Regions from separate parts of the Xenorhabdus bakwenae genome, predicted to be linked through region 3. Evidence: predicted binding sites of a transcription regulator. Region 3 holds the regulator's gene; each other region holds the start of a gene.
What was found. Region 3 encodes CRP, which controls carbon source genes, mostly activating them, when cyclic AMP is high. Its sites were predicted from a motif close to ATGTGANNNNNNTCACAT; they were not measured.

Region 1: msrB (peptide-methionine (R)-S-oxide reductase MsrB) is a predicted target of CRP. The motif match lies at 3,173-3,190, and genes of this name have one in related genera.
Region 2: cdd (cytidine deaminase) is a predicted target of CRP. The motif match lies at 4,430-4,447, and genes of this name have one in related genera.
Region 4: serA (phosphoglycerate dehydrogenase) is a predicted target of CRP. The motif match lies at 4,346-4,363, and genes of this name have one in related genera.

The regions. Positions count from the first base shown of each region.
Region 1 is NZ_CP119194.1:849,303-857,431, reverse strand. Features, by position in the region: gene sppA (signal peptide peptidase SppA) at 1-256, shown strand, start outside; gene ansA (asparaginase) at 366-1,385, shown strand; gene pncA (bifunctional nicotinamidase/pyrazinamidase) at 1,410-2,045, shown strand; gene PXH59_RS04850 (YeaC family protein) at 2,154-2,435, opposite strand; gene msrB (peptide-methionine (R)-S-oxide reductase MsrB) at 2,641-3,054, opposite strand; partial or broken gene gapA (glyceraldehyde-3-phosphate dehydrogenase) at 3,397-4,393, shown strand; gene PXH59_RS04835 (D-hexose-6-phosphate mutarotase) at 4,522-5,418, shown strand; gene alr (alanine racemase) at 5,478-6,545, opposite strand; gene PXH59_RS04825 (D-amino acid dehydrogenase) at 6,565-7,866, opposite strand.
Region 2 is NZ_CP119194.1:1,614,663-1,622,791, forward strand. Features, by position in the region: gene apbC (iron-sulfur cluster carrier protein ApbC) at 1-764, opposite strand, end outside; gene metG (methionine--tRNA ligase) at 948-2,975, shown strand; gene PXH59_RS08475 (CidA/LrgA family protein) at 3,124-3,621, shown strand; gene PXH59_RS08480 (CidB/LrgB family autolysis modulator) at 3,615-4,310, shown strand; gene cdd (cytidine deaminase) at 4,503-5,387, shown strand; gene PXH59_RS08490 (NAD-dependent malic enzyme) at 5,550-7,247, shown strand; gene sanA (outer membrane permeability protein SanA) at 7,459-8,129, shown strand, end outside.
Region 3 is NZ_CP119194.1:3,241,088-3,249,216, forward strand. Features, by position in the region: gene spfP (small protein SpfP) at 251-298, shown strand; gene yihA (ribosome biogenesis GTP-binding protein YihA/YsxC) at 361-984, opposite strand; gene ppiA (peptidylprolyl isomerase A) at 1,581-2,147, shown strand; gene PXH59_RS16205 (aminodeoxychorismate synthase component II) at 2,429-3,004, shown strand; gene PXH59_RS16210 (aspartate aminotransferase family protein) at 3,127-4,344, shown strand; gene crp (cAMP-activated global transcriptional regulator CRP) at 4,406-5,038, opposite strand; gene PXH59_RS16220 (phosphoribulokinase) at 5,461-6,330, opposite strand; gene PXH59_RS16225 (YheU family protein) at 6,397-6,615, opposite strand; gene PXH59_RS16230 (LysE family translocator) at 6,796-7,401, shown strand; gene murQ (N-acetylmuramic acid 6-phosphate etherase) at 7,472-8,129, opposite strand, start outside.
Region 4 is NZ_CP119194.1:2,123,071-2,131,199, forward strand. Features, by position in the region: gene PXH59_RS10890 (YecA/YgfB family protein) at 1-339, opposite strand, end outside; gene zapA (cell division protein ZapA) at 738-1,043, shown strand; RNA gene ssrS (6S RNA) at 1,190-1,373, shown strand; partial or broken gene PXH59_RS10905 (5-formyltetrahydrofolate cyclo-ligase) at 1,428-2,023, shown strand; gene PXH59_RS10910 (IS1 family transposase) at 2,114-2,821, shown strand; gene serA (phosphoglycerate dehydrogenase) at 2,917-4,158, opposite strand; gene rpiA (ribose-5-phosphate isomerase RpiA) at 4,429-5,088, opposite strand; gene PXH59_RS10925 (LysR family transcriptional regulator ArgP) at 5,252-6,157, shown strand; gene PXH59_RS10930 (oxidative stress defense protein) at 6,154-6,888, opposite strand; gene argO (arginine exporter ArgO) at 6,958-7,599, opposite strand; gene mscS (small-conductance mechanosensitive channel MscS) at 7,738-8,129, opposite strand, start outside.

The sequences.
Region 1 (8,129 bases), 1.6 Mb from region 3:
AAAAGCCGCTGAACTGGCAAAGATCAAAGATGTATCACTGGACTGGATGCAGCCTGAACTTTCATTCTCGGAAAAATTCATGCGGGGAATGACTTCATCAGCACAAGCACTATTACCAAATACTTTGCAGTCAATGTTGCCGGCTCCATTTGCCGAAGTCGCTCAAGATGTGAAAAAACAAGCTACATTTTATAACAATATGAAAGATCCGCAAAATATCTACACATTCTGTCTGAATTGTGTCGATATCCGTTAAAATAATTGACTAAGTTTTCAACAAATTTAAAGCCTGATGTCACCATCAGGCTTTTTTTATTCTTGATACTCCCTATAATCCGGCTAAATGTTTTTATTGAGGTGTTACCATGCAGAAGAAATCGATCTATGTTGTTTACACTGGCGGTACTATTGGGATGCAACATTCCCCCAATGGATACATTCCCGTTTCCGGTCATTTACAGCAACAACTTGCTAAAATGCCAGAATTTCACCGTCCAGAAATGCCGACATTCACGATCCGTGAACACCAACCCTTGATTGATTCTTCTGATATGAGTCCTGACGACTGGAACACTATCGCAAATGATATTTATCAGAATTATCATGACTATGATGGCTTTGTTATTCTGCACGGTACGGATACCATGGCTTTCACGGCATCAGCACTCTCCTTCCTGTGTAAAAACCTGAATAAGCCCATTATTGTGACAGGGTCACAAATTCCGCTGGAAGCCTTGCGTTCCGATGGGCAAACCAATCTCCTTAATGCACTGTATCTCGCAGCAAATTACCCTATTAACGAAGTCAGTTTGTTTTTTAACAATAAGTTATTTCGTGGCAATAGAACAATTAAAGCCCATGCAGATGGCTTCAATGCTTTTTCATCCCCGAACTGCCCCCCACTGATGGAAGCCGGAATAAATATTCGCACTTTCAAAACAAATCCTATACCTGTTAGTCAAGGCGAATTCTTTGTAAATCCAATCAAATCGCAACCAATTGGTGTCGTGACCATCTATCCGGGATTATCCAGTCAGGTGGTAGAAAATATTCTGATGCAACCCGTCAAGGCATTGATTTTACGCTCATACGGTGTTGGCAATGCTCCGCAACGCGTTGATTTATTGCAAACGCTAAAGACAGCAACGGAACGAGGCATTATTGTGGTTAATTTGACACAATGCATTTCTGGCCGAGTCAACATGGGAGGTTATGCGACGGGTCATTCTCTGGCTGCATCAGGTGTTATCAGCGGCTATGACATGACTTTCGAGGCAGCTTTAACAAAATTGCACTATTTACTGAGTCAATCTTATCCCCCTGAAGAGATCCGCGACTTGATGCAACAAAATCTGCGGGGAGAATTGAGTTACGCTGATGAATAACAAATAGATAAGTCGAGAAATATGATGAAAACAGTATTATTACTTATCGATCTGCAAAATGACTTTTGTACCGGAGGAGCACTGGCAGTCAAAGATAGCGACGCAGTGATTGAGACAGCAAATGATGTGATTGCGCTATGCCAGGAAAACAATATCCCGGTCATCGCAACTCAGGATTGGCACCCTGCTAACCATATGAGTTTTGCAGAAAACTCAGGAAAAAAAGTAGGTACATTAGGAAAACTCAATGGTATTCCTCAAGTATGGTGGCCGAATCATTGTATACAAGGAGAGTTTGGTGCAGAGTTTCATGCTTTGTTAAATCAATCTGCTATTCAAGAAATTTTCCGTAAAGGTGAAAACCCCCAGATAGATAGCTATAGTGCATTCTTCGATAATGACCATAATAGTAAAACCCGCCTGGATGCATGGTTAACAGAACAAAATATACAACGCCTGCTTATCATGGGTATCGCCACTGATTACTGCGTAAAATTTACTGTACTTGATGCCCTGACACTAGGTTATGAAACCTATGTTATTGTTGATGGCTGCCGGGGTGTTAATATCCAGAAAGAGGATAGCCAGCGGGCATTTGAAGAAATGGCCAGAAAAGGGGCCAAGTTAGTTCCACAAAATGAAATTATATCTATTTTATGACCTAATCCATTACTACAGCAGCCCTAACCATTAATAAAATTAATTTATAAACTAAAAAGAACCTCGTCCTTAACAAAAAACAGGACGAGGTTCTCAATTCATGCCATTTCAATCTTCCGACTGGGGTTTTAATTTTGCGACCATGTCAGACTGAAATATCGCCTTTAACTCCTGTTTACTTTTTATGGTAATTTGGCCGTCTGTGCCAATCGTCATATGTTCAGGATCATGATTATGTTTTGCTTGCCAGAGCATCACCGCCTGTAAACTGTATTCTTTCTGTTCTGGTGTGAGCGGTACACCATCCTGCCATTTTCCCAGTTCAACAGCCTGAATTAATCGCTGATAAATTTCAGGCGTCATGGCGGAGAGTAAATCATCCAACTTCATCGAAATTTCCTTACTTAATGGCTATGTGCTCTATTTCACTACATATACTACATATCTTACTTGTAGGGCTGTAAGCCAACATGAGTATGAATCATATATTGACCTTAAGAACAGTTAAAAATATTTTATCAAAAAAAGCTGAACCGTTTCTTTTTAACTCATAAAGCCAAAATCTCATTTAAATTCAGAATATTCAAACGTAACATTAACCTGTCGTTTCTTCGCCTGTTTCTTTATCAACAAAACACAGCGCTGCTGAATTAATACAAAAACGTTCTCCTGTCGGTTTGGGACCATCGGGAAAGATATGCCCCAAATGTGCCTGGCATTGGCTACAACGCACCTCTATCCGATGCATATTATGAGAATAATCATCAATATATGTAACAGAACCATCACGAATCGGTTGGTAGAAGCTCGGCCATCCACATCCCGAATCAAATTTCGTATCAGAAACAAATAATGGCTGGCGGCAACACAGGCAATAATAAATACCATTTTTTTTGTTATGGAGTAATTTTCCTGAAAACGGCGGCTCAGTACCTGCTTCTTGCGTAACATAGCGCTGTATTTTACTAAGCTGTTTTATAGAAAGGGAAATATTTTGACTTTTAGTCATAATGATCACCTTTTAAGGTCAATATTTTCAATAAAATATCATCGGAAACAACCCAAAATTAACATCAAAATGTCAAAATGCATTCTAACCCATCCAACATAGCAATTTACTTTACTAATTGTGATAAGTCTCACATAACTAACCAATGGTAACTTTAAATATCTCCTTATACCCCGATAATGGTGTACGTAGAGCTTGCTCCAGCTGTATAACAATCGTCTGAATAGTGATTATTAAATTGATCTTTTTCAATTGTTGACACGATTCCGCTTGACGGCTGGCAAGATTTTGGTAACTTTAGAAACAACTTTTAATTCACTAAAAAATAGCTGGTGGAATACTATGACTATCAAAGTAGGTATTAACGGTTTTGGTCGTATCGGCCGTATTGTTTTCCGTGCTGCTCAAGAGCGCTCAGACATTGAAATCGTTGCGATCAATGATCTGTTGGATGCAGAATACATGGCATACATGCTGAAATACGATTCAACCCACGGCCGCTTTAACGGCACTGTTGAAGTTAAAGACGGTCAATTGGTTGTTAACGGCAAAACCATCCGTGTGACATCTGAAAGAGACCCAGCTAACCTGAAATGGAACGAAGTCGGTGCTGATGTTGTTGCAGAAGCAACGGGTATTTTCCTGACCGACGAAACTGCACGTAAGCATATCGCGGCTGGCGCGAAAAAAAGTTGTTCTGACCGGTCCATCCAAAGACAATACGCCAATGTTCGTTATGGGTGTCAACCACCGTGCCTACGCAGGCCAGGATATCGTTTCCAACGCGTCCTGTACCACTAACTGTCTGGCTCCACTGGCTAAAGTTATTAATGACAAATTCGGTATCATTGAAGGTCTGATGACGACAGTTCACGCAACAACCGCTACCCAGAAAACGGTTGATGGTCCTTCAGCAAAAGACTGGCGTGGTGGCCGTGGTGCAGCACAGAACATCATCCCCTCTTCCACTGGCGCAGCAAAAGCAGTAGGCAAAGTTATCCCTGAACTGAACGGCAAGCTGACCGGCATGTCTTTCCGTGTTCCTACTCCTAACGTATCTGTTGTTGACCTGACTGTACGTCTGGCTAAACCAGCAACTTATGCAGAAATCTGTAACGCGATTAAAGAAGCGGCAGAAGGCGAACTGAAAGGCATTCTGGGCTATACTGAAGATGACGTGGTTTCCACTGATTTCAACGGCGAAAAACTGACTTCTGTATTTGATGCAAAAGCAGGTATCGCGCTGAACGATAACTTTGTAAAACTGGTTTCCTGGTATGACAACGAAACCGGTTATTCCAATAAAGTGCTGGATCTGATCGCTCACATCTCCAAATAATCGAGCTTTTATCCACTTTCAAAAGCCATCTGTTTTCAGGTGGCTTTTATGTTTATATAACTAAAATATTGAGATATTCTTATTCCTTAGTTCAACTGCCAATTTAAGTGTACATAAGGTCATGACTGATGCTTGATAAAATTTTCTCATTACCGATTGTAGAACAGCTCTCCCCTTATATTAGCCAGCGAAACATTGATGGTTTTCCGTTAATTGTTGTCTCCCATCCTAAAGCTCGCGGCGTGATCAGCCTTCAAGGTGCACACCTGATTACCTGGCAACCCAATAACGAAAAACCCGTATTATGGGTCAGTGATAACACGCTTTTCAGCGCAGGTACTGCTATTCGTGGTGGTATTCCCATCTGTTGGCCTTGGTTTGGTGCGTTTGCAGCGCCCAGTCATGGATTTGCACGGATACTCCCCTGGGAACTCAAAGCTCATGATGAGAATGAAAATGGCGTTATTTTGACATTCACATTGCAGGATAACGCATATACCCGTAAGTTATGGCCACATGAATTCACGCTGATTGCCCGCTTTAAATTGGGGGAAACTTGCGAAATAGAATTAGAACCCCACGGTGAATATCAAGCCACGTGTGCTCTTCACTCATACTTCAATGTGAGTGACATCAATCAAATTCAGATTAGCGGGCTTGGTTCACATTTTATTGATACTCTCACCGAGAGTGAGCAATATATTGATGAAGATTTAGTCTTCCGCGGGAGAACAGACCGAATTTATACCAAACCAGACGATTTTAACCTGCTCAGAGATCCGCTATGGAAACGAACAATTGAAATACACCACTATCACCATAGCGAAGTCGTCTGCTGGAATCCTGGCGCTGCACTTTCCAGTAGTATGAAAGATATGAGCAAAGAAGGTTATAAGAATATGGCGTGTATCGAAACTGCACGTATCAATAACCCATTGCAGCCTAAGAATGGCAACCCTGACAGACTTTCTGTCATGATCCGCTGCCGTAAGTTTGCAGATAATAATCAATCAAGTGGGATATAGAACAGGCATTTATTCCAAAACCAAGATAAAAATGCCTGAATTATTAAAAATAGAAAGGATTAAACCACAGTGACAGGAACGCGCTTCGCTAAAGCACACAAAAGCTCATAACCAATGGTTCCTGCCGGGTTTGCGACTTCATCTACGGGTAGATTTTCTCCCCACAACTCGGCAATGCTGCCTATGTTTGCCTGAGGACACGGAGTCAAATCAACCGTCATCATGTCCATTGATATAGCCCCCAATAACCGGGTACGAACACCATCAACCATAATAGGTGTTCCCGTTGGGGCATGCCGCGGATATCCATCCGCATAACCACAGGCAACTGTACCGACTCGCATGGGTTTTTGGGTTGTATAGCGGCTGCCATAGCCAATTTCTTTTCCCTCGGGAAGCTCATGTACTGCAATGATTTCACTTTGTAGCGTCATGGCTGGTTTCAACCCAATATCGGCAACATCACACCACTTTCCACTCGGAGACACGCCATAAAGAATAATACCTGGTCGTACCCAATCTTTATGTGTTTTCGGATGCCACAACACAGCACCAGAATTCGCCAGACAATGAGGCAGTGAATTCATTTGCAAACATTCAACAACCGCGAATTGTTCATCAATACCCATTTCATTATCCGAATTGGCAAAATGGGTCATTAAAGTCACTGACTTAATATTTTTAACCTTTCTCGCCATTGAAACTATCTGTGGATACTCTTTTTGGATGAATCCCAACCGATTCATGCCACTATTGAGTTTCAAATAGATATCAATAGGCGTATCCAATTTGGCTTTTCCTATCTCATCAAGCTGCCAATGACTATGTACTACGGTTGTCAGGCGGTATTTATTGATAATCTGTAAATCGGCGGGCTTGAAAAAACCCTCCAATAGCAAGATTGGCCCTTGCCATCCCTGCTCCCTTAAATAAATAGCTTCATTCATGTCAAGCAGTGCAAATCCATCTGTCTGCATGAGTGATTGCCATATTCTGTCCAATCCATGCCCATACGCATCCGCTTTTACTACCGACCAAATTTTACTGTTACCCACCATTTGACGAATAACAGACAGATTATGGCGAAATGCATCGAGATGGATCGTTGCCAAAATAGGACGTGGCATGACGACCCCTTCTTATAGTTTATGCCGTGTGTAAATGAGGCTTCATTGGAAACACTTTTATATTGAAGCCATCAATGTATCTGGATACAGAGAGATCATCTGCCGCAATATCGGGCTTTTTGCCTGAAATTAAATCAGACAGTAACTTCCCTGAACCACAGGCCATCGTCCAACCTAGTGTTCCATGTCCTGTATTTAAATAAAGATTCGCATATTTGGTTGGCCCAACAATAGGAGTACCGTCCGGGGTCATAGGACGCAAACCTGTCCAGAATGAGGCCTCCGTAATATTGCCACCATTATGGTATAGATCCTGTACAACCATTTTTAATGTTTCACAACGATTCTGGAGGACATTCAAATTAAATCCAACCACTTCCGCCATACCACCAACGCGAATACGATTATCAAAACGCGTAATGGCAATCTTGTAAGTTTCATCCAGCACAGTTGAGACAGGTGCTTTTGATTCGTCCATGATCGGCATTGTTAATGAATAACCTTTCAGCGGATAAACCGGAATTTTAACCCGTTCTTTTAATATTTCAGTGGAATAAGATCCCATCGCTACCACATAGTGATCCGCCGTCATGATGCCATCATCACATTGAATACCCGTGACTTTATTTCCATCCACCAAAATCTGTTTAACCCGCTTGTTGAATACAAACTGCACACCAATATCTTCTGCCATTTTGGCCAGAGTTTTGGTAAAAAGTTGACAATCACCCGTTTCATCATTCGGTAATTGCAACCCGCCTGTCAGTTTATGGGAAGCATTGGCAAGCGCTGGCTCCACTGTCGCCAATTGCCCGGCAGTCAATAACCGATAAGAAACCCCCTCTTGCTCTAACACTTTGATATCGTTGGCTGCATTATCAAATTGCTTGGTGGTCCTGAACAATTGCAGAGTTCCTCCCTGGCGCCCTTCATATTGGATCCCCGTATCGGCCCTTAATTGTTTAATACAATCCCGACTATATTCTGCCAAGCGTACCATTCTGCTTTTATTCATCGCGTAATGGTCTGCATCACAATTACGCAGCATTTGCCACATCCAACGTAACTGAAACAGGGAACCATCAGGGCGAATAGCTAAAGGCGCGTGACGTTGAAACACCCACTTTATTGCTTTTAGTGGGATACCTGGAGCCCCCCAAGGGGTCGCATACCCTGGTGAGATTTGACCGGCATTGGCGGCACTAGTTTCTTCTGCGGCACTGTTCTGGCGATCAATTACGGTAACTTCATGGCCTGCTTGTGCAAGATACCATGCGCTGGTTACGCCAATAACACCGCTGCCTAAAATAAGGACCTTCATTTTACCCCCTACTGGCAAGTGATGCCCGCAAGCATAATATGCTAAACATAAAAAGCCAATACAGAATAATAGACCATGACGCAATTAATTAACTTTTAGGATTTAAGTCACATTTACATTACGAAATACAAAAAGACATTTCTTCAACAAATTTAGAGTTTCAATATAAATTCATATAAATCAAATCGTTAAAAAAGATAAAAATACTATTTATCCCTTCATTTCTTACTTATTAAAGTGTTTTTTATGGCAAAAAATAAACA
Region 2 (8,129 bases), 1.6 Mb from region 3:
AGGGCAATATCTTGTGGGGTTGTGATAACCAACGCGCCTGTCACCGGAATATTCTGGGACAAGGTTAGCTGGATATCGCCTGTTCCTGGCGGCATATCAATCACCAGATAATCCAGATCCGGCCACAGCGTATCTTGCAGCATCTGCATCAAGGCCTTGCTTGCCATCGGGCCACGCCATACCATCGCGTTATCATCGGTAACAAGGTAACCGATGGAGTTGGTTGCCATGCTGTGAACCATAATTGGTGCCATATGCTGTCCATCAGGGGAAGTCGGGCGCTCTTTGGCTGTACCAAGCATATTGGGAATGGATGGCCCATAAATATCTGCATCCAAAATGCCCACTTTTGCGCCTTCCTGTGCCAGCGCCAGCGCCAGATTCACCGCTGTGCTGGATTTCCCTACGCCGCCTTTCCCTGAACTGACTGCCACGATATTGCGCACGCCATTAACACCCGGCAGATTATTGGCACGACGCAATGTGCTGATATTGTGGGTTAATCGCCATTCAACGGATTTTGCTCCCGTCGCGGATTGCAAGCGTTGAGTGGTTTCTTTCTTTAATATTTCGAAGGCGCGTTTCCAGACAAACGGCATGGTTAATTCAATATGCAGTATCCCATCCAGCATAGTGCAATGGTGTAATGCTTTCAGGGCAATCAAATCTTGCTCTAAGGTCACATGTTTGAATGTTGCTAATATCTTTGCAACATGTTTTTTCAGCAGGTCAGGATTGGTCTGCTCCGGGGATTGTGAGTTCATCCCAGCTCCTTTTGATTTATCTTTCTCAAACCTAAAACTGTTCAGCCATCATAACAGAAGCTAACCACTTCGGATAAAGGTAACCCGTAAAAGTGACGAAGATCTCGCGTTACCCTAGCAGCAACGCGCCTTATCAGGTAACATCAAAAACCCTTTTCACTTTACGGAAGTCTGATCCTAACTATGTCTCAAGTCGCGAACAAATTATTGGTGACCTGTGCGTTACCTTATGCTAACGGTCCAATTCATCTCGGTCATATTCTGGAACACATTCAGGCTGATATTTGGGTTCGTTATCATCGAATGCGCGGCAAAGAGGTTCACTTTGTCTGTGCCGACGATGCCCACGGTACACCAATTATGCTGAAAGCACAGCAGAGTGGCATTTCTCCAGAAGAGATGATTGCCAAGGTGAGCCTAGAGCATCAGCAGGATTTTGCCGGTTTTGCCATCAGCTATGATAATTACCACTCTACGCACAGCGAAGAGAACAGAGTTCTTGCCTCCCAAATTTATCTGGAACTAAAAAAGAACGGTTACATTAAAAACCGGACAATTTCTCAATTATTTGATCCAGAAAAAAGTATGTTCCTGCCAGACCGTTTCGTCAAAGGTGCCTGCCCGAAATGTAAGGCAGAAGATCAGTACGGCGATAACTGTGAAGTTTGCGGAACCACCTATTCCCCAACGGAATTGCTTAATCCTCGTTCTGTTGTCTCCGGCGCAACACCAGAAATGCGTGATACAGAGCATTTCTTCTTCGATCTGCCTGCTTTCAGCGATATGCTGCAAAAATGGACGCGTTCCGGCACCTTGCAGGAGCAAGTGGCTAATAAAATGCAGGAGTGGTTCGAAGCGGGGCTGCAACAATGGGATATTACCCGTGATTCACCTTATTTTGGTTTTGAGATCCCCGATCAGCCCGGTAAATATTTCTATGTCTGGCTGGATGCCCCAATTGGTTATATGGGTTCGTTCCAGAATCTGTGTGATAAACGTGATGACCTGAATTTCGATGAGTTCTGGGCAAAAGATTCCAAAACCGATCTCTACCATTTTATTGGCAAAGACATCGTTTATTTCCACAGTCTGTTCTGGCCAGCCATGTTGGAAGGCTGTAACTACCGTAAGCCAACCAACCTGTTTGTCCACGGTTATATCACGGTTAACGGCACTAAGATGTCCAAGTCCCGTGGCACCTTCATCAAGGCCAGTACTTATCTGAAACACCTGGATGCAGACTGCCTGCGCTATTATTACGCGGCAAAACTCTCTTCCCGCATTGACGATATTGATCTGAATCTGGAAGATTTTGTTCAGCGTGTAAACAGCGATGTCGTTAACAAAGTGGTTAACCTTGCTTCACGCAATGCGGGCTTTATCAACAAGCGCTTTGGCGGCAAACTGGCGGAGCAACTCGCTGATCCTGCGCTATACCAGAAATTCGTCGATGCTGCACAGGGCATTGCAGACGATTTTACCAATCGTGAATTCGGCAAGGCGATCCGTGAAATGATGGCACTGGCCGATCTGGCTAACCGCTATGTTGATGAACAAGCCCCGTGGATTGTGGCGAAACAAGAAGGCCGTGATGCTGATCTGCAAGCAATCTGTTCAATGGGAATTAACCTGTTCCGCGTGCTGATGACTTACCTGAAACCTGTACTCCCGGCTTTGGCCACACGGGCAGAAGCCTTCCTGAATACTGAACTGACTTGGGATGGCATCCAGCAACCTTTGTTGAACCATGATGTTTCACCATTCAAGGCGCTGTTCAACCGCATCGAAATGGCGAAAATTGAAGCCATAGTTGCTGATTCAAAAGAGAGCATCGAGCCACAACAAACTGTAACAGGCCCGCTGGCAGATGATCCCATTCAGGACACCATTGCATTTGATGACTTTGCCAAGGTTGACCTGCGGATCGCCCTGATCAAACAGGCTGATTTTGTCGAAGGTTCAGATAAGTTACTGAAACTCACACTTGATCTCGGTGGTGAAACTCGCCAAGTCTTCTCTGGTATTCGTTCAGCCTATCCTGATCCCAAGGCGCTGGAAAACCGTCTGACAGTGATGGTTGCCAACCTTGCTCCACGCAAGATGCGCTTCGGTATTTCAGAAGGTATGGTGATGGCAGCAGGTCCTGGTGGAAAAGACATTTTCCTGTTAAGCCCAGACAGCGGTGCCCAACCCGGTATGCAGGTTAAATGATAGTGGCATATTTTTAATAAATATCATTAATTATCAATTAGATAACAAAGCGGGTTCCAAAAAAGACCCGCTTTTTAATGTGATGTATGGCACATTTATAATGTTAGTCGTATGATAAAAACCTCGTTATATTGAGGAATTATTGATTATGTCTTTCCAAAATGTGCTGATAACAGGTTGGCAATACCTGCGCGCATTCGCGTTGCTTTATTTGTGCCTGATCGTGGGGAATATCATTTCGGCACAACTTCCTTTCTCTCTCCCCGGCAGTATTATTGGCTTACTTCTCTTGTTTGGCTTACTCGCATCCCAAATTATTCCCTCACATTGGGTAAAACCAGGCTGTAGCCTGTTGATGAAACACATGACACTGCTCTTTTTGCCCATCGGGGTGGGGATCATGGATTATTACCCACAACTTAGCCAACAAATGCTCCCTATTCTCCTTTCTTGTATCGTTAGCACAGTGATTGTTATGGTCGTTGTTGCTTATAGTTCCCACTATATTCATCGTGAACGTGTCATTATCAGTGCTCGGCAAATGGAGACTAGCCAGACTGGTACTAAGCAGCAAGAACCCATCTCAACCCCCACAAATCCATCACAACCGTTATCACAAGAACCGGAAGAGAAAGAAAAATGTTAAGCCATATCTGGTGGTCACTACCATTAACTCTGATTGTATTTTACGGCGCTAAAAAACTGTCAGTACGACTCAAACTGCCGATATTTAATCCGTTACTGATCTCAATGGCCGTTATCATTCCTCTGCTGTTGCTGACGCATACTCCTTACAAACACTATTTTGCCGGCAGCCGGATACTGAACGATGTGCTGCAACCTGCCGTTGTTGCACTGGCTTTTCCGCTGTATGAACAGCTACATCAAATCCGTGCCCAGTGGAAATCTATTATTAGTATCTGTTTTGTCGGCAGCATTGTCGCCATGGTTACGGGGACTGCCATCGCATTATGGGCAGGGGCTACACCGCAAATTGCGGCCTCTGTGCTCCCCAAATCCGTGACGACCCCAATCGCTATGGCTGTAGCCGATTCCATTGGCGGTATTCCCGCCATTAGTGCAGCTTGTGTCATTATGGTAGGGATTTTGGGGGCTATCTTTGGTCACAATCTATTTAACGCCCTGAAAATAAAAACCCCGTCGGCACGAGGGTTGGCAATGGGTACAGCATCTCATGCGGTGGGAACGGCTCGCTGTGCAGAAATGGATTATATTGAAGGGGCATACAGCTCACTGGCCTTAATGACCTGCGGCATTATTACCTCACTGATTGCCCCTTTTCTATTTCCCGTATTGCTGCATCTGTTTGGCTAATCATTTTTTGGGTTACGGGTTACAAAATCGTAGCAAGAAAGTAAACAAATCCAACAAAATAGCAAAAATTTGATATAGGTTAATAAAATGATATCTTGTTTACACGAATTTCATTAATTATATGCTATTTATCACATTGCAAACCTGAACAGACGTCCTAGAATGACCTTCAATTAATTTGGAGATCATTCTATGCAAGTTCGTTTTCACGCTATCTGGGCAAAAATCACACCTGAACTGCAAAAAGCCCTCTTACCTTATATTGGCAATGACGATTTTCCCGCCATGCTGACCGCAGAGCAAGCGGCGTCAATTAAACAGCTCTGCGGATCAGACGATCAGGCGCTGGCATTAGCCTTATTACCACTTGCCGCAGCCTATTCCCGTGCGCCTATTTCCCATTTTTATGTTGGCGCAATTGTCCGGGGAGAAAGTGGCAATCTCTATTTCGGTGCCAATATGGAATTCGCTGGGGTTCCATTACAGCAAACTATCCATGCAGAACAATCCGCCATCACGCACGCCTGGTTGCGTGGTGAGAAAAAGTTGGTTGCCATCACCGTCAACTATTCACCTTGTGGCCATTGTCGACAATTTATGAATGAACTGAATAGTGGAACACAATTGGAAGTTTGCCTCCCCAGCCGGCCACCATTGACTCTGGCCGATTACCTGCCAGAAGCCTTTGGCCCGCGCGATTTAGCCGACACACCATTGTTGCTGGATGAGGTTAATCACGGCCATCAGTTAGCTAGCAGTGACGAATTGGTGCAGGCAGCACTGGATGCAGCGAACCGTAGCCATGCGCCTTATAGCCAATCCCATGCAGGCATTGCCCTACAAGATGAACAAGGGAAAGTTTATACCGGCCGTTATGCAGAAAATGCGGCATTCAACCCAAGCTTACCACCATTACAGGCAGCTCTGATTTTCATGAATATGGCAGATGGCGATTGTCAATCCATCAAGCGAGCCGTTTTGGTGGAAAGCGAAAATAGCCATTTATCACAATGGAATGCGACAGAATGCACATTAACGGCTCTCGGCTGTACAAAAGCAGAACGGTATACATTTTGAAATGTGTATCATCCAATAACATTTTATTAGCCAATTCTGTATGTTATCTCTCATTTTTGCTCATGATAATCATATCTAAGTAACATTTACTGTACTTATTGTTTTTATCTTCTTAGGATCTATAGCCGATTTTGTTATTGATAAGTTCAAAGAGTAAGCATCATGGAACTGGAACACGAAAGTAAACGTCCTCTCTATATTCCCTACGCTGGCCCTATCTTGTTGGAATTTCCTCTGCTGAATAAAGGCAGTGCCTTTACAGAAGAAGAACGTAGTCATTTCAATTTACACGGCTTATTGCCGCAGGCCGTTGAAACAATAGAAGAGCAGGCCGAACGCGCCTACCGCCAATATTGCGATTTCAAATACGATATCGATAGACACATTTATTTAAGGAATATTCAGGACACCAACGAAACGCTGTTCTATCGTCTCCTTGATGCCCACTTAAGCGAAATGATGCCTATTATCTACACGCCAACTGTTGGTGAAGCGTGTGAACACTTTTCTGATATTTACCGCCGTGCCCGTGGCTTGTTTATCTCCTACCCAAACCGGGCTTACATTGATGATATGCTGCAAAATGCCACCAAGCAGAATGTAAAAGTTATCGTTGTTACCGATGGTGAGCGCATTCTTGGTCTGGGTGATCAGGGGATCGGCGGCATGGGTATTCCTATCGGTAAACTGTCGCTGTATACCTCCTGTGGCGGGATCAGCCCTGCTTATACCCTGCCTGTGGTTCTGGATGTAGGAACCAATAACCCACAGCGCCTCAATGACCCTCTGTATATGGGCTGGCGTCATCCACGCATTACAGGCAAAGAGTACGATGAATTTGTCGATGAGTTTATTCAGGCTGTGAAACGTCGCTGGCCTAATGTACTGCTGCAATTTGAAGATTTTGCCCAGAACAACGCCATGCCGCTGTTGAACCGCTATCGCGATGAGCTTTGCTGCTTCAATGATGACATCCAGGGCACCGCAGCGGTTGCTTTAGGTAGCCTGATTGCCGCCAGCCGGGCCGCCGGCCGCCAGTTGAAAGACCAGACCGTGGCATTCCTCGGTGCCGGCTCTGCGGGCTGTGGTATTGCAGAGCAGATCATTGCCCAAATGAAATCTGAAGGATTGAGTGATGAACAAGCTCGTGCCCGCGTGTTTATGGTTGACCGCTTTGGCCTCCTCACTGACAAGCTGCCAAACTTACTGGATTTCCAAAGTGCATTGGTACAGAAAAGCACCGTCTTGCAATCGTGGGATATCACCCGCGATTCTCTCTCATTGATGGACGTGGTTCGCAATGCCAAACCTACGGTTCTGATTGGTGTTTCTGGTCAATCTGGTCTATTTACCGAAGGGATCATCCGTGAAATGCACAAACATTGTGAACGTCCTATCGTGATGCCGCTGTCCAACCCAACATCACGAGTGGAAGCTCGCCCGGAAGACATCATCAACTGGACGGAAGGCAAAGCATTGGTCGCTACAGGAAGTCCGTTTGCACCAGTAAAATATGACGGTCAGGAATATCCAATCGCACAATGCAACAACTCCTATATCTTCCCGGGGATCGGCTTAGGTGTTATCGCTGCCGGTGCCAAACGTGTTACCGATGATATGTTGATGGCGGCCAGCCGCGCATTAGCGGATTGTTCACCGCTGGCGCAAACAGGCTCAGGCCCATTGTTGCCACTGATTGATGACATCCAGGGTGTTTCCCGCAAAATAGCCAAAGAAGTAGCAAAAAAAGCCCAAATTCAAGGCGTAGCGATTGTTACATCGGAAGATGCGTTGGATGAAGCGATTGAGCGCAATTTCTGGAAACCAGAATATCGCGTGTATAAACGCACTTCATTCTGATATTGGTAATAAATAAGCCTGCTAATAATATTGGCAGGCTTGAAAAGTAATCAAATAATAATCTGGTCAGATAAATCATAAATAATGGCTTTATATTTTTTTAATTGAATCAATTTAGTGCCGATATGCCCCCCAAAACTTGCTTCGATATTTCAAGTCAAGTAGCCTTTACGGCATTGGCTCATCAGCACATATAAGGCAAACAAAAATCATGTGGAAGCGCTTGATTACGGGTTTCATTTTTATCATTGCGGTTCTTATACTGGCAGCCATTATGCTTGACCGTTGGGTTAGCTGGAAAACCGCTCCTTACATTTTTGATGATGTCAGGCAACTGCCTGAGCGAGAAGTCGGTATGGTACTCGGCACATCCAAATATTATAAAACCGGTACATATAACCAATATTATCTCTATCGGATCCAGGGCGCGGTTAACGCTTACAACAGCGGTAAAGTCAAATACCTGCTATTGAGCGGAGATAACGCCCAGCATAGTTATAATGAGCCAATTACCATGCGAAAGGATTTGATCAAGGCAGGAATTCCGGCCAGTAATATTGTGATGGATTTTGCCGGTTTCAGAACATTGGACTCAGTTGTCAGAACCCGTAAGGTCTTTGATACCAACGATTTTACTATCATCACTCAGCGCTTCCACTGCGAACGGGCCTTGTTTATCGCTATGCATTTTGGTATAGAAGCACAATGTTATGTGGTTCCCTCTCCCAAGAATATGATGACGATCCGTCTCAGGGAAGTATTGGCTCGTCTCGGTGCCTTGACTGATCTCTATATTTTAAAACGTGAACCGCGCTTTTTAGGCCCATTAATGCCTATCCCTGCGCCACATACCGTACCAACAGGAATTCAAGGTTACCCTGC
Region 3 (8,129 bases):
GCTTGTTTAATGAACTGAAATTATCTCAATTATGCCGCGAAAAGGCATGTGACAAGAATTTCAGTTAGGTTGTAGATTAGATCTAGATCTCATAAATATGTAATTAAACTACATTAATGACGCCATAATAACCTGAATTGCTTAAATGTTAACAGCTGAATCGAGGTAATTAGTGAAAATTAATTACAAAAAAGTCTTTTTTTGATTAAAAGAATAGGTTAAAGTTATCGGCGTAGGGTACAGAGGTAAGATGTTCTATCTTTCAGACCTTTTACTTCACGTAATCGGATTTAGCTGAATATTAGCTGCCCCAGTCATTTCTTTTGACTGGGGCGTTTTTTTATGGGGCAGAGGCGGATGTTATTCCATCTCAATGGCTGGCTGATTGAACCACTGGTTAAGTTTTTGCTCTAGTTTATCAATGCCGATTTTTTTCAGGGCGGAGAAGTATTCGATCTGAATATCACCTTCCAGAGAGGCTAATTCCTGACGAACTTTTGCCAGTTGGCTTTTACGGGCTCCGGATGCCAGTTTATCAGCTTTAGTCAGCAATACCATGACAGGGACTTGCATCACGACCGCCCATTCGATCATTTGCCTATCCAGATCTTTCAGTGGATGGCGGATATCCATCAAAACCACCAATCCCTGAAGGTATTCACGCTTCTGGAGATATTCCCCCAACGCTTTCTGCCACTTACGTTTCATCTCTTCTGGTACTTCGGCGTAGCCATAGCCCGGCAAGTCTACCAGACGGACTCCTTCTTCTACTTCGAATAGGTTAATTAATTGGGTACGGCCAGGGGTTTTACTGGTACGCGCAAGGCTCTTTTGGCGGGTCAGTGCATTCAGGGCGCTGGATTTACCCGCATTTGACCTACCGGCAAACGCGACCTCAATACCCACATCTTGAGGCAGGTGGCGAATGTCAGGTGCACTCGTAATAAAGTGGGTCATATGATAGTTGTAGTTCTTGATGGTCAAAATGGTTATCTCCCTGAGGAATACACAAAAATAGCGCGATGATTATACCGAGGGGAGTTGCTTGTGGACAGGAGTAACTTGAGGAATCCGTAATAGGTTCTTTTTGTGAATAATTCGCCAAATCAACACTTTTTCGGGATTCAAACTTTCCTTATATACTCGATAAACTTCAAGTTGCAATCCGCAAGACGACGTGAGGCCTTATATTTCCCCGCTGCGCGGGGAAATATAACACGCATCTTGAAGTTGGATTGGTATAGATCATGTTGGTGATTATTCTGGAAAAAATATCCGAAAGCACAGTGTAAGAAACTGAGCTTACAGATTTTGAATGACTCTGATTATGCTGTCGAGTGTACATCAATCTTCAATTTCTATGTTTTAGCATGGAAAGCATATCAATATGGGGGTTATTCACAAAATAGACTTTGCTGAACTATGCGAATATAAAAGTTATCGGTAGATTTTCCCTCTATTCATCTAAGATACTCGTAAATGTAGGTAAATCTTTGGAACTTCACTCCATAGGGAATTACACTTAAGGCGTTTTGTTGTTATGAGTTTTATTGTTGACCTCAAAAATAAAGGAACCATTAATGTTTAAACGTATTTTTGTGTCGCTTATGGCTGCATGTGCTATCAGTGCGATAGCTGTCCCAGTATTAGCCGCTGAAACTCACGTGAAGCTGGTCACATCGGCTGGAGAAATCGAACTTGAGTTAGACAGCAATAAGGCACCAATGACTACCAGGAATTTCGTTGAGTATGTCAATGAGGGATTTTATAACAACACCATCTTTCATCGTGTTATCCCGGGCTTTATGATCCAGGGTGGCGGCTTTACAAAGGATATGAAGCAAAAAGCTACCCGGGAGCCAATTAAAAATGAAGCAGATAACGGTCTGCGGAATCTGCGGGGTACTATTGCTATGGCACGTACCGCAGATAAGGATAGCGCAACCAGCCAGTTTTTTATTAATGTGACTGATAATGCTTTCCTTGACCACGGGCAGCGTGACTTCGGTTATGCAGTCTTTGGCAAAGTGGTTAAGGGCATGGATGTGGTTGATAAAATTTCTCAGGTCAAAACAGAAAATGTTGGTCCTTACCAAAATGTACCGGCAAAACCTATTGTGATCTTGTCTGCCAAGGTTGAACCTTAACAGCTCGAAGACCGACATAATACGGTATTCGGATAATCATTACTGGTTGTTTGAGTACCGTTTGCATTCCCCTTCTCTCCGCCATTTCTACGTTGTTACATCATGCTGCATTATGGTAATGCGGTCTCCGTACCACTATTTTAAAAGTGCTTCTGTGGTATGATTAGCCCCCCATTGCTGTTAATACTGCTTTACCTGATTTTACTGTTATACAGAATGCATAATATCCCTCTGGGGTAGGGCAACTTATAAGACTATAATAATCAGTAGGATATACTCCTATGTTACTAATAATAGATAACTACGATTCTTTTACATTCAATTTATATCAATATTTTTGTGAGTTAGGGGCAGAGGTTTTAGTTAAGCGTAATGATGAGATTCAGCTTGAAGATATCGAAGATTTGGCGCCTACTCATTTAGTCATTTCTCCGGGGCCTTGCACACCAAATGAAGCAGGGATCTCGTTGGAAGCGATTTCACATTTTGCAGGGAAATTGCCCATCCTCGGTGTGTGCCTGGGACATCAGGCAATAGGTCAAGCTTTTGGTGCGAGCGTTGTTAAAGCTCGTGAAGTGATGCATGGGAAAACCAGTCTGATCCATCATAGCCAGCAAGGGGTATTTAAAGGATTAGATCGTCCATTGACGGTCACGCGTTATCACTCTTTGGTCGTTGCCGCAGAAACGCTTCCTGCTTCATTTGAAGTGACGGCCTGGAGTCAGCGCAATGGCGACGTAGATGAAATCATGGGAATACGTCACCGTACTTTACCACTGGAAGGCGTGCAATTTCATCCGGAAAGCATTCTGAGTGAGCAGGGACATGAATTGTTGAATAATTTCCTGAAATATTAGTCAGTTACCTCCATATTCCCTCATTCAGTGTTTTTTTATTTGCTCTTAAGTGATTTTTTATTCATATTTTATGAGTATTATTTCATTTTTCAAATGGCAAAGATAAAAATAAGGTGGGGGAAATGTCAGAAAATAAAGCAATAAAACGAAATACCTATGATCACGTGATGTTGCCCATTTATGCACCGGCGAATTTTATTCCTGTCAGAGGGCAAGGAAGTCGAGTATGGGATCAACAGGGTAAAGAATATATTGATTTTGCCGGAGGGATCGCGGTTCTGGCTTTGGGGCACTGTCATCCGGCTTTGGTGAACATCCTGAAGCAGCAAGGTGAAAAATTGTGGCATGTCAGCAATATTTTTACCAATGAGCCAGCCTTAACTTTAGCGCAGAAATTGATTGATGCGACCTTTGCCCAGAAAGTCTTTTTCGCTAATTCGGGAGCGGAAGCTAATGAAGCGGCATTTAAATTGGCACGTCGTTATGCGATTACTCGTCATCATCCGAATAAAACTAAAATTATTGCTTTCCATCAGGCGTTTCATGGACGCACCTTTTTCACTGTTTCGGTAGGAGGGCAGCCAAAATATGCCGACGGGTTCGGACCTAAACCTGCTGATATTGTTCACGTACCTTTTAACGATTTGGATGCCGTCAGGGCGGAAATCAATGATCACACTTGCGCTGTTGTTTTGGAGCCAATTCAAGGAGAAGGGGGAGTGACTCCTGCGACGATAGAGTTTCTGCATGGCGTGCGGGAATTGTGTGATAAACATCAGGTCTTGTTGGTCTTTGATGAAGTCCAGAGTGGAATAGGGCGCACGGGTAAATTATATGCTTACCAGCATTATGGCGTACAGCCGGATATCCTGACGACAGCAAAAGCGCTGGGGGGCGGTTTTCCCATCAGTGCAATGTTAACGACAGATACAATAGCGGCAGCAATGGAAACGGGTGCGCATGGAACGACTTATGGTGGAAATCCACTGGCTTGTAGTATCGGTTGTGTCGTACTGGATATCATCAATACGCCAGAAGTGATGATGGGCGTGGAAAAACGGCACGATAGGCTCATTCATGCTCTGGAAAAACTGAACCAAAAATATGGTATTTTCCATGAAGTTCGTGGAAAAGGCTTGCTTATTGGCGCCGTATTGAAAGCTGAATATCAGGGCAAGGCCAGAGAGATAGTGCAGCAAGCGGCGGAATCGGGATTGATGTTATTAAGTGCAGGAGACAGCATCTTGCGCTTTACCCCATCATTGATCATTCCTGAGGACGAAATTACAGACGGCATGATGCGGCTGGAAATGGCGGTATCCCGCTGGTTAAACAAATAAAAGTAAAAAAGCCAGTGCGAAGTAACGGGCTGCACTGGCTGAGTTTCTGGTTTATCGGGAATTAACGTGTCCCATAAACGACGATGGTTTTGCCATGTGCAGAGATCAGGTTTTGATCTTCCAGCATTTTCAGGATACGGCCAACCGTTTCACGGGAACAACCCACAATCTGCCCGATTTCCTGACGTGTGATTTTGATTTGCATACCATCAGGGTGAGTCATTGCATCAGGCTGTTTGGCCAGATTGAGCAATGTCTGGGCGATACGGCCTGTAACGTCCAGAAAGGCTAAGTTACCTACTTTTTCGGAAGTGGTTTGTAGGCGACTTGCCATCTGGGCAGATAAACGCATCAGAATATCAGGATTGACCTGAATTAACTGGCGAAATTTCTTATAGGAAATTTCAGCCACTTCACAGGCACTTTTGGCTCGCACCCATGCAGTACGTTCTTGCCCCTCTTCAAACAATCCAAGTTCACCAATGAAATCTCCCTGATTTAAATAAGAGAGAATCATCTCCTTACCTTCTTCATCTTTTATTAGAACAGCAACTGAACCTTTAACAATATAGTAAAGCGTTTCTGCTTTCTCGCCTTGATGAATAAGCGTGCTCTTGGATGGATATTTGTGAATATGGCAGTGTGACAAAAACCATTCAAGAGTTGGGTCTGTTTGTGGCTTGCCGAGAACCATTCGCTTTATCCTCTGTTGTTATTTCTGCCTTTATGATGTGAGAAACGGTAGTTCCTCTTCAGGCTGGCTTGATAAAATCAATAGGTTAACAATTAACCTGCTGAAAAACTGACAAGCGGGAATTTTATATGGATTATAAAGATGTCAAAATTTAGGTATATTGTCTTAACCATATACCTTGTCAGTCCCTACTTGTAACCTTGTTTGTAACACAGGAAAGCGTTTCTGTCTTCTCCTGTATCGCTTCAGCCTATTAAACTGACTGCCAGATTATCAGAAATCAGGCAGAAGAGTTGGTTTTATTGATTTTACATTTATAAAAGGGAAAAAATTATGTTACCAAAAATGGCCTATTTATTTTAATAAAACAGGTAACATTATTTTTTGTTACCTGCCTTATTAAAAATTAAATGGGGATTAAATTACGAGATTTTTTTGCCTTCCAGTAATTGTTTAACAAGCGGTGCCATAATTAATTCCATTGCCAGCCCCATTTTTCCACCCGGAACGACGATAGTATTTAGGCTGGAAATAAATGAACCCTGAAGCATAGCGAGTAAATAAGGAAAATCAATTTGAGTGAGACCACGGAAGCGGATCACGATAAAACTTTCGTCCAGCGAGGGGATCGCTTTGGCAGAGAAGGGGTTAGAGGTATCAACAGTAGGGACACGTTGGAAATTGATGTGGGTACGTGAAAACTGAGGAGTGATGTAGCGGATATAGTCATCCATTGAGCGGACAACGGAATCCATGACAGCTTCTCTGGAATGCCCACGCTCACCGGTATCACGGATGAGTTTTTGTATCCATTCTAAGTTGACGATAGGCACAACGCCAATCAACAGATCAACATGACTGGCGACATTGTGTTGTGGCGTGACAACACCACCGTGCAGTCCTTCATAAAATAGGACGTCCGTATTTGATGGCAGAGGTTCCCACGGTGTGAAAGTACCGGGTAATTGGTTATAGGGGACGGCCTCATCATAGGTATGGAGATATTTTCGGCAGCGGCCATTGCCCGTTTCTCCGTACTCAAGGAATGTCTTTTCCAGCATACCGAAATCGTTAGCTTTTGGCCCAAAGTAGCTGATATGTCTGCCTTGTTCTCTTGCTTTCCGTATCTCGGCATCCATTTCAGGACGAGTATAACGATGGAAACTATCCCCTTCTATCAGTGCGGCTGTTACGTCAAATTGTTGGAAAATCTTGCGAAAAGCGACACTGGTCGTGGTTGTTCCTGCGCCACTGGAACCAGTGATTGCGATAACGGGGTGTTTGGCAGACATGAACAGACTCCTTAATCAATAAAATTGGCGAATCAGTCAATTAGAATGAATAAAACAAACCGAGCTTTACGGGCGGAACATCGCTTTAGACAAGATATTAACGGTTCCATGTAGTTCAGACCATACCAGCAGAACTTCACCTCGCTCAAGTTGACGTTTGACATCTTGCACTTTTTGTTCGAGCGTTTTTTCCTGTTCGCCGTAATCAGTACCTTCCCGCAAGACAAAGTTTTCAATTAAGTTGTGGAGTGTATCGGCTTCCAATTGTTGCCACGGGATAATCATTGTGATTGCTCCTGAAAATACGGTAATTCATCATTGGGGAACTTAGCCAGTGCTAATGGAGTTGTAGGCCGGGATTCATAATGAATTGATTTCATGATTAGTTATCTTGTATGTGAAATAACATACTGTTATTTTCTTGAAAAGAAATGTCAACCACCTGGGTGGGAGGGGAATCTACCCATGACTTTAAGCCTGATATTCTCGCTTAGTATATTTATGTTTATTTCCGCTGTCACACCGGGTCCAAACAATTTGTTACTGACATCATCGGGAGCTAATTTTGGAATTCGCCGTTCTATCCCGCTTTGTCTGGGCATTATTTTGGGGATGCAGACAATTTTGCTGCTGTCTGCGTTTGGTGTTGCTGCGTTACTGCTGATTTATCCTGCGTTACATACGGGCCTGAAAATACTCGGATGCCTGTATTTATTCTGGCTAGCCTGGAAGACAGCTACTTCGCATTATAAGCGGCTGGACACCATAACGTCGGCAGGAGAGCCAATCAAAATTTATCAGGGTTGGCTATTGCAGTTCTTGAATCCAAAAACCTGGTTGATGGGATTGGGCGCAATCAGTAGTTACAGTCTGGCTGGAGAGCTGTATAACTATTCCATTTTTGTTATCAGCATCGTGATGTTAATCGTCAATACCCTTGCTGGTGCAATCTGGCTGGTTCTTGGCTCACTGATTGGTCAGTTACTGAGAAGCCGCCGCGCGTGGTTTATCTTCAATGTCGCAATGGGAGTCCTGACGGCGGCTTGTGTGCCGTTAATCTGGTTTGGTTAAGTCAATATTTTTGCATCTGAAAAATAGCGTTAGTGAAGCCCATCCTGTCAATGGTATTGAGTATTAATGATTATCGGTCTATTGAGATCGCTGGCCGGATAAGCCCTTGGTGTTCTGCCAGTAACGTTGTGGCTTCTTCGGCGCTGACACCCGATAAAATCATGACGATTGCGGTCTTGCAATGACCACCACAGGCGTTCAAGGCATGTTCTGCCATTTCTCTACTGCACTCCGTGGCGGCCATGACAATATTTTTCTGGCGTTCGATTAATTTGGCATTGGTGGCGTTTACGTCAACCATCAAATTACCATATACCTTGCCAATACGGATCATGGCACCTGTCGTGATCATATTCAGTATCAATTTTTGTGCCGTGCCTGCCTTCATACGGGATGAACCCGTTATCACTTCTGGCCCTACGACGGGCGTGATGGCAATATCAGCTAATTGCACCATTGAGCTGTTTGGATTGCAGCTGATACAGGCGACAGTAGCACCAACTGATTTGGCATATTCCATGGCACCTAATACATAGGGGGTTCGGCCACTGGCTGCGATCCCGACCAGAACATCTCTTTGATTAACGTGTAATGCCTGAAGATCTTTTGTACCTAATTGCCGATTATCTTCCGCATTTTCGACAGCGTGCAAAATGGCTTGATGCCCTCCGGCAATTAAGCCGATTACCTGTTCTGGTTTTGTACCATAAGTGGGTGGACATTCACTG
Region 4 (8,129 bases), 1.1 Mb from region 3:
GAGCAGAAAGTGGTTGACCCATCCCGACAACGCTTCTGCGCATTCAAAAACTCCCGCCTCTTCATCAGGAAGCAACAGATGGAACGAGAAACTACTGTCATCCAGCAATTCAAACGTCGTTTCGTACAATTCCTTCAGCGGCAGAGCCAAAACCTGAGAAAATGCCAGGCCATCATTCGCAAGATCATGCACCAGTGTCTGCCAACTACTCTCGTGATTTCCACTGCATAGTAACCCACTGATTAAGCCATGTATTTCTGCGGCTGTCAGGGCAACGGACTGTTGATGCAAAATTTCATCAAATGATTGATAATTAGGTAATGAGTTTTGTATAGACATGTATATTGATCATCGTTGGCGATATAAGTTCATGCTATGCTACCATCAAGGGGAGTCGCTATACCAGACAGCACACACCGATATATCCCCAATCGATTTCGAGATGCCGCGTTGATAGCAAGGGCACGAATCCCCAAAACATAGATACTTTATATCTATAATTCATTGACTGGGATAAGTGAACATTGCCCAAAAGCAGCTGCTTGAAGATGAAGGGAAGAAAAAGGGGCTTTTGGTATTGTACGGTAATGATTGGTGTCGGCCTTGTTTTATACCATAATTTACTTTATACCCAATAGATTTCAGATTACAGCTCTGGCAACAAAGCCGCAATTTGAGAAATAAGGGATATATATCAACATCAAGGTATCGGCACAATAATAAATCAGGAAGGTGTCATGTCTGCACAACCAGTAGATATTCAGATTTTTGGGCGGTCATTACGTGTCAATTGTCCAACAGAGCAGGTTGAAGCGTTGCAAGCTGCTGCTGAGGAACTTGACCAGCGTTTGCATAACCTTAAAGAACGCACCAGAGTCACTAACACTGAGCAACTGGTTTTTATTGTGGCACTGAATGTCTGTCACGAGTTGGCACAGGAGAAGATGAAAACCCGTGACTATGCTTACAATATGGAACAAAAAATAAAAATGCTCCAGCAATCCATTGAAAAGGCACTGTTAGAGCAAGGTAAAGTGACCTGATACTCCAGTCGTCAACTTAATCTTGTTGATAAATCAGGCAGTAGTCACTATAGATTAATATAAGCAGTTGCTTTCTTCGTTTAGTTCCATACAATAGGCTTCATAGCATTGCTTAAAGCCTATTTAGTTGGTTTAAGCAGCAAAAATTTTCTCTGAGGTGTTCGTGAGCAGGGAAGTCCCCTGAGCCGATATTTCATCTCTATAGAATGTGGTGCTACGTTTCTTGTGAGCATGCTTGGCCAGACCAAGAAGCCTAATAGCAACGACGCTACGTTCACCTTGAACCAAGGGTTCAAGGGTTACCACCTGTAACGGCATCTTGGAGAACTTCTCATTCTTTATCTGTTTTGTATCCTTTGCTGTGTTAATTAACAGGCAGGTATCATGCAATCAGATCCCTCTTTTTCTCTGCGCAATTCCATTAGAAAAAAAATTCGGCAGCTACGGCAAAATCTATCCCCTGAACAACAATCGCAATTTGCTCAACAAGCCGTTAAACAGGCTATAGCGCACCCTAAAATCCAGCAAGCTGATAAAATTGCCCTCTATCTCTCCTTTGATGGAGAATTAGATACGCGTCTGCTAATTCAACAATTTTGGCAGCAAAACAAACAGGTCTATTTGCCAATATTGCATCCTTTCAGCCGCAATCACCTGCTGTTTCTCCGTTATTGCGCCGATATGCCTCTTATTCGTAATCGCTTTAATATCGAAGAGCCTCAGTTGGATGTTCGGCAGGTTTTACCCATCGCTGAACTTGATGTCATGTTTATTCCTTTGGTCGCTTTCGATTGTACAGGGCAACGCTTAGGGATGGGGGGGGATTCTACGATAGGACTCTCGCAAAATGGCAACAACAGAATTTTTATCCGATTGGATTAGCCCACAATTTTCAGTTAGTTGAGAAACTACCCAGTGCGAGTTGGGATATTCCTCTGCCAGAGATCATGACCCCAGAAAAAGTATGGCGATGGATATGAACGACGATTCTACTCAGTGAGTAACAGGGGTCATGCTTCCAATCATTAGATTGTTGTAGTAAACTCCCCACTTTTTATTACTGGTGAGATATGGCTAAAGTTGATGTGGTTTGTCGTTACTGTCACAAAGCGGAAGAGGTCAAAGGGCATGGAAAAGGAAGCAGCGGACATCAGCGTTATCACTGTTATGCCTGCCGTAAAACCTTTCAACTGAATTACACCTACCAAGCCTGCAAACCCGGAATGAAAGATCAGATTGTGGATATGGCTGCGAATAATGGCGGTATCAGAGACACCGCTCGTGTCCTGAAGGTGGGTATCAACACCGTTCTTCGTACCCTAAAAAAACTCGAACCCAGACAGGTAACTACACTGCCGCTGGCCGCAAATAATATTCATATTATCTGCGAAATTGATGAACAATGGTCTTTTGTCGGTAACAAGAAGAATCAGCGCTGGCTTTGGTATGCCTGGGAACCGGAGCAAAAGCAAATAATCGCGCACGTATTGGGGGATCGCAGCAGGAAAACACTGAGCAAATTGCTGGCACTTCTGGCTCCTTTCGAAATTCAATTTTTCTGTACCGATAATTATGCCGTTTACGATTGCCTTTCTGAGGAAAAACACTTTAGAGGGAAGAAATTTACTCAACGTATCGAAAGAACCAATCTGACCTTACGTACTCGCATCAAGAGACTGAATCGGAAAACGATCTGTTATTCCAAATCCGAAGAAATGCATGACAAAGTGATAGGCACTTTCATTGAGCGTGAATACTATCTTCCAAAGGTTATCTAACTATTGGGTGCATGACCAGTAACAGGAGCTATTGTGTCTTCAATAGCCCCTGACTTTCTAATCAATCACGATCCTTGTTAACGAGCAATCATATCTCAGTAAAGCAAGCGAGAACGGATCGTGCCCGGCAAAGCCTTCAGTTTCTGCAAGACCAATTCAGCCTGAGCTGAATTCTCCGTCGTAATATCAATAACTACATAACCAATGCCGCTGTCAGTCCGCAGATATTGAGCATCAATATTGATTTCTTGCTCAGTGAACACTTGGTTAATACTGGTCAAGATACCCGGGCGGTTTTCATGGATATGCAGTAATCGGTTCGTATCTTTGGCATGAACAGGGAGCGAGACTTCGGGAAAATTGACCGCTGATAATGTTGAACCATTATCAGAATATTTGACTAGTTTACCAGAAACTTCATAACCGATATTTTGCTGGGCCTCTTGTGTCGATCCCCCAATATGTGGCGTCAGCAGTACGTTATCAAACTGGCTCAATGGTGAGATAAAGGGATCATTGTTTGTTGCGGGTTCATGAGGAAAAACGTCAATCGCGGCACCAGAAAGATGCCCGATTTCCAACGCATTGCTGAGGGCCTCAATATCAATTACCGTACCCCGTGATGCGTTGATCAGAATTGAACCTGGTTTCATCAATTCCATTTCTGCTGCGCCAATCATATTTTTGGTTGAAGCAGTTTCGGGAACATGCAGGCTCACAACATCACTCATATTCAATAATTCAGACAAATGATGAACTTGCTGTGCATTACCTAATGGCAATTTATTTTCAATATCATAGAAATAGACATTCAGGCCAATATTTTCCGCCAAAATGCCAAGCTGTGTACCAATATGCCCGTAACCGATAATGCCTAATTTTTTTCCGCGCGCTTCGTAGCAACCTTTTGCTTGCTTATCCCATACTCCATTGTGGGCTTTGGCATTCGCCTCAGGAATACGGCGTAACAGCAGCAACAGTTCACCCAATACCATTTCAGCGACCGAACGCGTATTGGAAAAAGGCGCATTAAATACCGGAATACCGCGCTTTGCCGCCGCTTTCAGGTCAACCTGATTAGTGCCAATACAAAAACACCCAACTGCAACCAGTTTTTCCGCTGCGGCGAAAATCTCTTCGGTCAATTGGGTGCGGGAACGAATACCGACAAATCGGGCATCACGGATCGCGGCTTTCAATTCTTCCGGTTCTAATGCCCCTTTGTGATATTCAATATTGCTGTACCCTGCCGCTTTCAGGCTATCTACTGCGCTTTGGTGAACGCCTTCCAGCAGCAGAAATTTAATTTTGTCCTTTTCTAAAGATACCTTAACCATTTGCCCGCCCTAGTTGTACTTACTTTCATAATGCATATCGACGCCACCAAAATAACAAAAAAAACAGTAACGGCAATACAATCGATTGCTTATATCACAGAATAAGCAACAGTAAATAAGTTGTTATGCAAAGTAAAATAATTCGTTACGGGATAAAGGCAGAGTTTTGCGGTTTTTTTAGACATAAAAGTGATATATATCACTAAATTTTCTGTTTTGAATAAAAATAAAAATATTTTGAGAGCAGATTATTCTGCCCTCAATAAATGCTTATTCAGTGAGCGTCTTAACGCCATCCGCAGTCCCTACCAGTACTACGTTTGCTCCTCGGTTAGCAAAAAGGCCCACTGTCACCACGCCAGCGATCCCATTGATCTTATTTTCTAACGCAATGGGATCAACAATCGAGAGGTTGTGAACATCCAGAATATGATTACCATTGTCAGTGACTACGTTTTCACGATAAACCGGTGTTCCGCCCAATTTCACCAGCTCACGAGCCACATAAGCCCGTGCCATTGGGATGACTTCAACTGGCAGAGGGAATTTGCCTAACACATCGACTTGCTTAGACGAATCAATAATACAGATAAATTTCTTCGCAACCGCCGCGATGATTTTTTCCCGGGTCAACGCTGCGCCGCCGCCTTTGATCATCTGCATTTGACCATTAATTTCATCAGCACCATCAACGTAAATATCCAAAGCGTCAACCTCATTGCAGTCAAACACAGGAATACCGAGACTTTTCAATTTCTCAGTCGATGCGTCTGAACTTGACACAGTACCTTCAATTTTATCTTTGATAGTGCCTAACGCATCAATAAAATGCGCGGCGGTAGAACCTGTACCCACGCCGACAATTGTACCCGGTTTAACGTATTCCAATGCCGCCCAACCTACTGCTTTTTTCAGTTCGTCCTGAGTCATATTGATCACAGCCTATAATCAGTTACAAGGAAAAATCTGACGGCTAGTATAAACAATATTGGCTCACCTCATGAAAAAATATGGCATAGTGCTGGTTAGGCCACATAATGGTTTTTATTGGGCTGTAACACAAAAAGTGCAAACACGGAGAATCTTATTTTCAATGAAACGTCCTGATTACCGATCATTGCAAGCATTAGACGCAGTGATCAAAGAACGTGGTTTCGAGCGGGCAGCGCAAAAACTTTGTATTACTCAATCAGCGGTATCCCAGAGAATCAAGCAATTAGAAAATATGTTTGGTCAGCCACTATTGGTACGCACTGTTCCTCCCCACCCGACAGAGCAAGGGCAAAAGTTGCTTGCGCTATTACATCAGGTGGAAATGCTGGAAGCACAATGGCTGGGTGATGAAAATAGTAATGAGATCCCGTTATTGCTTTCCCTTGCTGTTAATGCAGACAGCCTGGCAACGTGGCTTTTACCGGCTCTCCATCCGGTTTTGTCTGATCTACCTATTCGGTTAAATATTCAAGTAGAAGATGAAACCCGTACTCAGGAGCGTTTACGGCGTGGTGAAGTCGTCGGTGCAATTAGTATTCAGTCTCAACCTCTGCCAAGCTGCTTAGTTGATAAATTAGGCGCTCTGGATTACCTGTTTGTCGCCTCTCCGGCGTTTGCAGACCGTTTTTTCCCGAATGGCGTCACGCGTTCAGCATTACTGAAAGCACCTGCGGTTGCATTTGACCATTTAGATGATATGCATCAAGCATTTTTACAACAGAATTTCGATTTATCGCCGGGAAGTGTGCCCTGCCATATCGTGAATTCTTCCGAAGCATTCGTTCAACTGGCAAAACAAAGTTCGACTTGTTGCATGATCCCACACTTGCAAATCGACAAAGAGCTAAAAGCCGGTGAGTTAGTCGATCTCACACCAGGGCTGTGCCAACGCCGTATGCTTTATTGGCATCGTTTTGCCCCTGAAAGCGGAACGATGAGAAAAGTCACTGACGCCCTGCTAAAACGAGGGCGCCAGATGTTACGTCAGGAAGATGATGCTCATTAACGCTGTAATTCAAAAACGGCATCAACATGATCAGAAAACTCTATGCTCTGTGGTTCGTAAGTTTCGCTGGCAGAGCCAGAAGCGGGCGCTGCCAACAAGTCAGCCTGGTATTTCAGACGACTCATTGGTATAGGCACAGCTTCAGGCGCACGATAATTAATGCTATACACAGGGCCTAACTTACTGTTGAACCCTTTTGCCAATGTCGTTGCCTGTTGAATGGCATTCTCGATGGCTCTTTGTCTGGCTTCATCACGATAACGTTGCGGATTATTGACACCAAACTGAACCGAGTTAATTTCATTCAGCCCTGCTTTCAGGGCACCATCCAATAAGGCATTCAGTTGCTCTAGCTTGTTAACTTTCACTTCAACTGAACGCGACGCCCGATAACCTGTAATACTCGATTTTCCACTCTTTTGTTCATATTGATATTCTGGCTGGGTGCGCAAATTAGCAGCATCAATATCTTTTTTTTCGATGCCACTGTTTTTCAGGAAATCAAAATATTTCGCCACTCGTTCATCGACTTTTTTCTTTGCTTCTGCCGCACTCTTTTGCGTTTCACTCACATGGATTACCAGGGTAGCCATATCTGGCGTCGCTTTAACTATCGCGTTACCAGAGGTGGAAATATGTGGAATAGAGAGTGAGTCAGCGGCGGAAGCTGTCATGCAAGACAAGCTGCCTAAAGCCATCATTGCGGCCAATACCAGTGATCTACGTTTCACAAGACCTCCTAAAGTTACATGAATAAGGCGCTTTCAAAAACATTAGCACACTCTCTAGAGAGAAGTAATCTATAGAGAAATATTGTGATTGATAAAAAATCTATATCCTTGCTGAATTAAGCCCCAGGCGATATACCACATCATACAACCAACGAAAATATTGATGATCCGTTGCGCTCTGGGTTGATTAAGCACAGGTGAAAACCATGCAGACAAGAATGACAAGGCAAAAAACCAACTGATCGACGCCATCACTGCCCCAATGGTAAACCACGACCGAAGTTCGGCGGACAATTGTCCGCCTATACTGCCCAATACGACAAAGGTATCCAAATAAACATGGGGATTCAACCATGTCACAGCGAATAGCGTGACGATAACTCGCCAACGGCTTTGGATAATTTTTTCAGCATGGGAAAATTCGACTTCTGCCGATAACGCAGTTCGAAAAGCGCCCCAGCCATACCATAGTAAAAATACAGCGCCTCCCCATGTCACCGCTTGCAATAAAAGTATAGATTGCCCCAGCAGGGTACTGCCACCAAATATTCCCGCCATAATAAGCAGAGCATCACTTGTGGAGCATAATGTTGCACTCATTAAATGGAACTGTTTCCTGCTCCCTTGTTGCATGACAAATACATTTTGGGGTCCAAGCGGAAGGATCATCGCAGCACTAAGAAAAAAGCCCTGAATAAATGTTGAAAACATGCAAAGATTCCTAATAATTATTCAATTAGTTACGATATCAGTGCATATTAAACAAGATGATGCATTAGTAAAAATGAATGATTCTAATACATCATTAGGAAAGGTGATGTGAGAAACTCTCACATCACGATATCTTGATTATTCGTTCGTCTTCTTCTGTAAAACACTATTTTGCTGATGCAGATAAACATCCATTTGCGGGAATGGAATGCCGATATTGTGCCTATCCAAAGCACGTTTAAAGTTTTCCATCAAATCCCAATAGACGTTCCAGGCATCACCATTGGTGGTCCACACACGCACAATAAAGTTCAATGATGAAGGTGCCATTTCATGCAGCCGAATAGTGACACCTTTTTCATGTTGAATGTGTTTATCTTCCTGAATCACATCACCCAACACTCTTTTCACTTCATCAATATCCGCATCATACGCAACACCTACCATAATTTGGGTACGGCGATCAGGTTCACGGCTGATATTGATAATATTGTCCGCGATAATCTTACCGTTAGGGATCACAATGATAC